One region of the Parabacteroides sp. AF17-28 genome, then DNA from elsewhere that is predicted to be linked to it. Evidence: riboswitches for the same ligand, from Rfam matches in the RefSeq annotation. Region 1 holds a riboswitch; each other region holds the start of a gene.

What was found. Region 1 has a riboswitch for cobalamin ahead of DWW90_RS19285 (cysteine-rich CWC family protein). Riboswitches for the same ligand answer to the same signal wherever they lie in the genome.
Region 2: linked by a shared signal. The riboswitch ahead of DWW90_RS14775 (ABC transporter substrate-binding protein) and the one ahead of DWW90_RS19285 (cysteine-rich CWC family protein) in region 1 are both predicted to bind cobalamin.
Region 3: linked by a shared signal. The riboswitch ahead of DWW90_RS04860 (ATP-binding protein) and the one ahead of DWW90_RS19285 (cysteine-rich CWC family protein) in region 1 are both predicted to bind cobalamin.
Region 4: linked by a shared signal. The riboswitch ahead of DWW90_RS09165 (TonB-dependent receptor) and the one ahead of DWW90_RS19285 (cysteine-rich CWC family protein) in region 1 are both predicted to bind cobalamin.

The regions. Positions count from the first base shown of each region.
Region 1 is NZ_QUGV01000039.1:21,746-23,949, forward strand. It holds cobalamin riboswitch at 823-1,028, shown strand; gene DWW90_RS19285 (cysteine-rich CWC family protein) at 1,087-1,305, shown strand; gene accC (acetyl-CoA carboxylase biotin carboxylase subunit) at 1,307-2,204, shown strand, end outside.
Region 2 is NZ_QUGV01000021.1:48,705-50,908, reverse strand. It holds gene DWW90_RS14780 (DUF6377 domain-containing protein) at 1-114, shown strand, start outside; gene DWW90_RS20660 (hypothetical protein) at 272-421, shown strand; cobalamin riboswitch at 550-749, shown strand; gene DWW90_RS14775 (ABC transporter substrate-binding protein) at 807-1,970, shown strand; gene DWW90_RS14770 (iron ABC transporter permease) at 1,980-2,204, shown strand, end outside.
Region 3 is NZ_QUGV01000005.1:40,673-42,876, reverse strand. It holds gene DWW90_RS04860 (ATP-binding protein) at 1-1,076, opposite strand, end outside; cobalamin riboswitch at 1,339-1,536, opposite strand; gene DWW90_RS04855 (SusF/SusE family outer membrane protein) at 1,670-2,204, opposite strand, start outside.
Region 4 is NZ_QUGV01000010.1:61,939-64,142, forward strand. It holds gene DWW90_RS09165 (TonB-dependent receptor) at 1-871, opposite strand, end outside; cobalamin riboswitch at 997-1,201, opposite strand; gene DWW90_RS09170 (hypothetical protein) at 1,356-1,709, shown strand; gene DWW90_RS09180 (TonB-dependent receptor) at 2,052-2,204, shown strand, end outside.

The DNA of each region.
Region 1 (2,204 bases):
CAACGAGTTGATAAATTCCCGGCTTTGCCGGATTCCTCTATGGGTTTGAACCCCCTTTCAAAAATCTACAAGTAATCCTATTAAAGGACCTCAAGTCCACAGAGGAAGAGGCTTTGCCTCTAAGCTCTAAAACCGTTCGTTGAAACGAAACGGCAAAAGAGAGCCTGCGGCAGGGGGCTTATTGTATAAAACGTGTTTTTCAGGGTAAAAAGACATCCGAAACCGAACAATTGTGAATCCACTTTTCAGCTGTCAAAAAGGGGCTTTTTCCTATGATCCGGCACCTTATCGCCATAAAGAGGGACTTTATCGCTCTGACCCGGAACATTGTTGCTCTGAAGTCGGACTTCATATAGTACGAAGTCAACCCTCAGAGCGATGAAGCGTTACTTCACGGCAGTTTTCTGCGCACCTTACGGCAACAAGCCCCTAAAATTTTCTTGGGATATTTGGAACGCCGTCCGCCTTCGTCCGCAAATATTCGATTCTCCGGGAGTTAAGGTTTATCACTTTGTCGGCGTTTTCATCTTTCGATAATCAAATTGTACGCTTTTCGGAATGAGCTCGGCACCTCATTTTCTCTGTTGTCAGCCGAGCCGGTTAAAACCGCAAAAAGAGTCAATCCAAAATCGATCAAGATTTCGGACGAAATAGAAAAATGGCTGAAATAGGAGTTATTGTAATTTCTCAATTTACAGAAGGTCCAAAACTAAGAAAAACTGAACCTGTAAATGATGATTTGGCGTATTCTTGTGAATGGCCTGCTACCGGACTCTTCTCAAATACTTTCTTTCGGAATAGGTGGAATTAAGAAAAAAACTCTACATTTGTCACCGAATCGGTTTCGTTTTTCCCATTCGGGAAGACGGATTAAAAGGGAATCGGGTGTAAATCCCGAACAGTCCCGCTGCTGTGAAGCTCCGTTTCAACATCCTGAAACTACTATTGCCACTGGTTTGTTATAACAAGTCGGGAAGGCTTCGGGATGGGAGTCAGTCAGAAGACCTGCCATTCATTAAAGGTTCATATCCTCGTGGGTTAGGCTATGGATACGAAAAGATTATTGATTCTAAATGTTAGGAGATTATGGAGAAGATATGCCCCAGGTGCGGTGTCTCTTTTGAATGTCAGCCGGATAACATCACGGGTTGCCAGTGTGGAACCGTGAAACTCGACCGTTTCCAGCGTGACTATGTAAAGATGTACTACTATCCGGAATGTTTATGTAAATCTTGTTTGGAAGAGGTTAAACTTTACTTCTATGCTTCGGAAGTGAATCCCTGTTATAAACATATAAAACGATGATATGATAAAAAAAGTACTGATTGCAAACCGGGGCGAAATAGCTGTGAGAGTTATGCGCTCCTGTCGCGAAATGGGAATCCGGTCGGTGGCTGTTTTTTCGGAAGCAGACCGGACGGCTCGCCATGTCCTTTATGCCGACGAAGCCTGCCTGATCGGTCCGGCCGCTTCGAAAGACAGTTATCTGGATATCGGGAAAATCATCCGGGCTGCCCGGCAACACAACGTCGATGCAATACATCCCGGATACGGCTTTCTGTCTGAAAATGCAGAATTTGCCCGCCGGTGTAAAGAGGAAGGATTCATCTTTATCGGCCCGCTGGCCGAAACGATGGAAGCAATGGGCGATAAGATTGCCGCCCGCAAACGCATGATCGCCGCCGGTGTACCGGTTGTGCCCGGCACGCAGGAACCGCTGAAGGATGCAGCCGAAGCGCGCCGCCTCTGCAACGAGATCGGTTATCCGGTGATGCTGAAAGCCTCTATGGGAGGCGGCGGAAAGGGAATGCGCCTGATATATAAGGAGGAAGATGTGGAAGAGGCGTATAATGCCGCCCGCTCAGAGTCGCTCTCTTCTTTTGGCGACGATACGGTCTATCTGGAGAAGTTCGTGGAAGGGCCGCACCATATCGAATTTCAGATACTGGGCGATAATCATGGGAACGTGATTCATCTCTGCGAACGCGAATGCTCCGTGCAACGCCGTAACCAGAAGATCGTGGAGGAAAGCCCTTCGCCTTTTATCACGCCGGAACTGCGCCGCGAGATGGGCGAAAAGGCCGTAGCGGCCGCCAGGGCTGTCAACTACTCCAGTGCCGGGACAATCGAATTCCTGGTCGATAAACACCGTCATTTTTATTTTCTTGAAATGAATACCCGCCTGCAGGTGGGACATCCGATCA
Region 2 (2,204 bases), on a different contig from region 1:
GCAGAATTTCTTCGTTATTCGGTTAACACGATCTACAACTATAGGGCGAAGGTAAAAAACAAAGCCTGTGTTTCCCGGGATGATTTTGAGAATTTGGTGCGTGAAATACATTAATCCTTTCACTGCTAATCCACTTTTTTAGTAATATTGTTTTGAGTTATTATGCTGTAATATAGTGTATTAATATTTTTGTTTGTCCACTTATTTGTTCACTGATCCTGTTTTGTCTTTTCTTTCTGCTTAATTTTGAATCACACAAAAAGTAATACGCATGGAGAAGAACATAAGGGAGTTTCTATCCCGCAAAAGTACGGAGATAATCGCTATAATTGCTTGTATCGGTTTAGTTGTTACTCTGATTCTTGCTGCCGGAACGATTCGAATTGAGCAGGAGAAGGCGTGTATTGTGTCGCATAAATAAAGAAAGTGTTTTTGGTATTCTCTTATATATAAATACCCGGTTTAATGTTTTTAGGGTACGCTGTTTGTGATAATCCCCGAACTTTCTAAAATGAAAGTGGCGGGGATTCTTTTTTTCTTATTACTTTTGCCGTTGAAACAGGTTTCATTATCCTTTTCAGGATAAGGATTAAAAGGGAACCGGGTGGGAATCCCGGACAGACCACGCTGCTGTGAAACTTCAGGAACATCCTGGCAATACTTTATGCCACTGACGTCTTGATTAAAGAGTCGGGAAGGTGCCAGGATGGAAGTAAGTCAGAAGACCTGCCGTTTCAATTAACTAAGAGTACTTGTTCCCGTGGGGTAGGATAAGACTTGTCGGCAAGAAATAAAATAAATTGAATATGAAAAAGTGTCTGGTAGGATGTTGCCTGCTTCTGTCGTTATTGGTTGTATCATCGTGCACAACCAATAACAACCGGCAGACTGAAAAGGAAGAAGTAGCCGAACAAAATGCGTATTCTGCTACCGTCCGTATTGTGCCGGAATATGCCCGTGGTTTTAGTGTATCTTACAATGACGGATATGTTTTGTTGGATATTCAGGACCCGCAAAATGAGGAAAGTACGACTTTTCATTATGCACTTGTCAAGAGAGGGACTAAGCCGGCGGGTATCCCTGAATCATATACGGTGATCGAGACGCCTATCCGGAGTGTTATTTGTATGACATCCCTTCAACTATCCAACTTTATTAAAATGGATGCCTTAGATAAAGTTGTGGGAATTACCAGCACGCGGCATCTGTTTAACAAAAAAATGAATGAACGGTTGGAGAGCGGGAAGACTGCTAAGATCGGTATAGAAGGAAATTTCGACAATGAAGTGATCATGAGCATGAATCCGGACTTGATTCTCGTTTCACCTTTTAAGCGGGGTGGATATGAAACCTTGAAAGACGTCGGTATTCCACTGATTCCCCACTTGGGATATAAGGAGATGACGCCGTTAGGACAGGCGGAATGGGTGAAGTTCGTAGGTCTGTTGTTGGGTGAAGAACAGAAGGCGAATGAAACCTTCTTGACCATAGCAACGCGGTATAATGAATTGAAAGCTTTGACGGCGGAAGGAAAGGTAAAGAGACGTCCGGTCGTTCTGAGCGGTGAGATGAGAGGCGGAAACTGGTATGCCGTGGGAGGCGAGAGTTTCCTGGCACAACTCTTTAAGGATGCCGGAGCCGATTATTTCCTGAAGGACGACAAACGTTCGGGAGGTGTGATACTCGACTTCGAGACTGTCTATAACCAGGGGGACGAGGCCGACTACTGGCGCATCGTGAACAGCTATCCAGGTACATTCAGCTATAAAGCTCTGCAAGACCAGGACCCGCGTTATGCAGATTTCCGGGCTTTCAAGGAAAAAGGCATCATCTATTGCAATATGAAAGATACTCCTTTTTACGAAAGCATGCCGACCGAGCCGGAAGTTGTATTGGCCGACCTGCTGCATATCTTCCATCCGGACCTGTTGCCCGGCCATACGCCTGTTTATTACGCACTACTAAAATAAGCTACGTTGATGAGACACTCTACTACTTTTCTGATGTTGCTGATCGTGGCGTCTATCCTTGTTTTGATGTTCCTCAATCTGGTGTTGGGATCGGTATCTATTCCGTTGAAGTCCGTTTGGAATATCGTATGCGGAATAGGAGAGGAACCGGTGACCTGGCAGAATATTGTCTGGAAATCTCGCCTTCCGCAAGCCTTGACGGCATTGGTGGCAGGAGCTGGTCTGGCGATAAGC
Region 3 (2,204 bases), on a different contig from region 1:
CGGTAGAGACCGAATATCTTGTCGTATCCTTTGATCGTCAGGTAACCGCTTTGATAGATAACCGGTATGGGGTTCTTTGAGATGGCATCGATGCTGTTCAAGACATCGGCATCCGTCTCGGTATGCGCCATCCGATAGAGGTCGTAATTCGTGTTTTGCAATAACTTCACCAGATAGGTGGGCGTCCCGGTTTCAAACCAATAATTATCAAATTTCCGGTATTTGAATGTATTAAGCAGGCTGAACGGATTGTAGATACCAGGAGAGTTCTCGACGAAGTGATAACCGTCAAAACTGGTTTTCAACTCCGTGCAAGTCTCTTCGTATGTCATATCGAGCGCAGAAGCCAATACATGAACGTCACCGTCAAAATCACGATGCAATTCATCTTCACTAATACCGCAAATGGAAACATAAGGTCTTCTCATCGAAAGATCATCCAGATTATTCAGATCGCTGAACACGCTCACTTTGCCGAATTTGGTCACACCGGTGAGGAAAGCGAACTGGATATACCGGTCCATGCTCTTCATCACCCCATAGAACGCTTTCAGGGTGTTGCGGTATTCGTTTTGCAATTCGTCGTTATCGATGGCCTGTAGCATCGGTTTGTCGTATTCGTCTATCAGGATGACCACCCGCATACCGGTCTTCTCCGAAGCGCGCTCGATCACGTACGAGAAGCGCTCTTCCGGGCTACGGTCCTTTTTCTCGTCGCCATACAACAACTCCCACCTTTCCAGATGCTGATTGAGTATAGCGGTCAAATCCTCAGGAGAAACATATTTCTTGGCGTTCAAATCCAGATGCAACACCGGATAGGTCAACCAGTCTTTTTCAAGTTTTTCGACAGCCAGCCCTTCAAATAGCTCTTTCTTTCCCTTGAAGTAGGCTTCAAACGTGGAGATAAGCAGGCTTTTACCGAAACGACGCGGACGACTCAGAAAGTAGTAGCTACCTGTCTTCACCAATTGATACACCAGGTCGGTTTTATCAACATACAGGTAGCCTTCTTTTCTGATCTTCTCGAAATTCTGTATCCCGATGGGATACTTCCTGATAAATGTCGTTTCCATATATCCGCTGTTTTAAAAGTATGAATACAAATTTACGGAAAAACCTTCGACTTTCATGCGAGTCAAATCAAAATCATTAAAATAACTGCAAAAGGAAAGCATGAACCAATAGCGGAGCTCATCCCGCAGACTGATCCATGCTTCTTTTCCTAATTATTATGGCAAAATAATTAAAAACAAGTACAATAGAGGCTACGGGGAACGGGTAAAGAATATGCAAGCGGAAATGCTCTGATGTTCTCTTCCGGCCTTTCCTCGAAGCCGTCGAAAAAAAATGCGTTGCAGGTCTTCTGACTTGCTTCCGGTATGAGCGCCTTCCCAACTTTCGTCAGTGGCAAAAAGAATTGCCCAATCCGTTTATGAAGCTTACAGCAGCGGGACTGTCCGGGATTTGCACCCGATTCCCTTTTAATCCTTTTCCGCAGAGTGCGAAGCAGGAACAATGCATGCGACAAATATAGGGATATTTTCCATAAATATCTCATCTTCGCCTAAAAAAAGCTGAACGCGTCTTTTTCTAACGAAAAAAGAGTCTGACATACGGTTGTTGGCCGCACATCAGACTCTCTTTAACGATCAGGGGTGAAAACCTTTTACTGGATCACGCCTGTTCCATCGGTGAAGTCGAGTATCGCTTTCTGTCCGGCTTTGACAGGCACAGCAGGCTGGTCGCCTCCATTGCCACGATATTCGATCTTTCCTTCGTAAATATTAAATTCGGCACGCCACCAATCAGGCAAACCCGGATGTTTGATACACATGCGCAAGTCACCATCAGCCGCAAATGCAGGAGATGTGATTTTCTTGGCGGCATTATCAACCGTAAATTTGCTTGCCTCATCGTAATCCCACGTACCACCGTTGACATCGCCAAACAGATAGATATTCACGTCTGTCACGGAAACGGTATTGTCTTCCAGATTGACATAGATCAGATAATAGCCCGGAGTCGTCACGTTGATATTGTTTCCGCCTTTGGTATATTCCCCAATAGCATCGGCGTTCTCTTCGGCAATACCGAAGTCACCGCCCCAACCTAACTTAACTGTAAACTTGAAGCCGCCGGGATTTAGATAGGCGATCTTCCAGAATGAACTCGGCGTTCCGTTGACCGGAATGCATTCTTCC
Region 4 (2,204 bases), on a different contig from region 1:
GGTCGCCTGTTTCATCACGCATCTCCACGTCCTTCATCCGGTAGTCGTTCTTCGAATAGTTAACGCCGACGGTAGGGCGCACGATCAATCCCGTATGCCGCTCTACAAACTGCGCGTTCAGATCGGCGCGGTGCGTATGGAAAGAACCGATGCTGTAAGAAGCATCCAAAAAGTTCGTCTTTTCCGCCTTGGTGATGATATTGACAGCGCCGCCCAATGCATCCGTTCCCAACGAGGCCGGCACCACCCCTTTATAAATTTCCACCCGGTCGACCAGGTTGACAGGCAGGTTGGCAAGCGTCACGTCATTCCCTTTGCTGTCCAACGGGACGCCGTCGATGAAGTAGCGGACGGAATTGCCGGACAATCCGTTGATGGAAAGGTCGAAGTCCGAACCTACACCACCCTCTTCGCGCACTTTGATACCTGCAGCCCGGTTCACCAGGTTGTTGAGGTTGTTCAGCGAGTTGACGATCGGTTTAATGTCGAGTGCGTTCACTGCGAAAGCGCCTTCTTTCAGTTGTTGTGTCTTTGTCTTCCCGTACACTTCGACGGTGTTGAGGTTGACAGCGCTTTCTTTTAATGTGAAGTTGAGCGTCCGGTTGGCCTGTACATTAAGAGTTGTCCGGATTGTTTCGTAGCCGACAGACGAGATAACGAGTGTCTGCTTGCCGCGTGTGACTTTCAGCGAGTAACGGCCTTTATCGTCGGAATAAGTACCGTTTGTCGTATTTTCGACTGCGATTGTGACCAGTGGCAGTGATGTCCCTTGTGTGTCTGTCACTTTTCCCGACAAAGTGATTTCGTTTTGTGCCGAAACGAATGGCGGGAGACAGAGAAACAGGAATAAAATGTGTACAAAGACTTTCATGTAGCCCCTTGTTATAGTGATTCATGACTTGCCCAGGGGAGAATGCACACAAAGAGAACGATTTCTTTACGCAGGATAAAGACTGATCAGGCTCGATGTTTTGCTGCTTTATTCCCCGAAAGCATTAAAACTATATCTGTATTGGCAGGTCTTCTGACTTGTTCCGTCTTTGAATGCCTTCCCAGCGATTTCTCGCCAGTGGCTATAGCGTATTCAAAGATTTGGAAGGAACTTACAGCAGCGGGTCTGTTCAGGATTTGCACCTGATTCCCTTTTCATCACGCTCCCGTAGCGGTTGGGAGCTGTGAAACCAAAACTGCGGCAAAGGTACGAAAAAAGTCTGTTCTTACAAGAAGGCGGGATTAAAACGGATGTATGTTGTAAGAATGAAGTGTAATATACCTACAAATAGGGATTGTATATCATCGCTTAATATACGAACTTTGCAACCTGAATAGTTGTTATATCGTATAGTTGGCGATACATGGATAAATTAAGGACATATTTGAGGATTGCGCTTCCGGTACTTTTCATTTCGTACTTGGGGTGTCTGATCGCTTTTACCCACGTCCATATTGTGAACGGGGTAACGATTGTCCATTCCCATCCCTATCAGAAAAATGACGACGGAACTCCCAAGGAAGAACATAATTATGCCGAGTTCCAGTTATTGCACCAGCTTTCGACTATTCAGATCAGCGGGGCAGCCTTTACCCACGTGCTGATTGCGGCACTTCTGACCGCCTATTGTATTCTTACCAACCGTCCGGTCTATCCGGCTCACCTCCGCCCTGTCTTAGGGAGTGTTTCGTTGAGGGCGCCGCCTTTTGTCTTTTAAATTATAATTTGTCTGTTACTTTTGGCTTGATCCAAAAGTAACCAAAAGATCAAGGCTTAACCGTTCCCGCACTCGATGCGGAATCGCAAAGAAACAGACAGTATCACAATCCTCAACAGAGCCATTAGGCTCTACTTCCGGCCTAAGCTGGTGAGCGTAAAGCGCAGAGACCGCAGTGAGCGTCCAGAGCGTCTGCTGTCTGAGCGAAGCGAGTTTCAGACGCGACAGCGAACGGAGGGAACGGAGTAGCGAAGCAGGTTCGGCCTTGATCTTTTGGTTACTTTTGGATCAAGCCAAAAGTAACAATAACTATTACTACAAATCATTTTAAAAGACAACTCAATGAATAAGATTATTATACTTTTCTTATGCCTTTGCTGTGCCGTTTCGGCAGTGATGGCAAACAACAGCTATGCGATTGATAAAGAAGTGATGAACCCGACAGATGCCAATATATTCGGCCATGTCGTAGATAAGTCGACCGGCGAGCACATG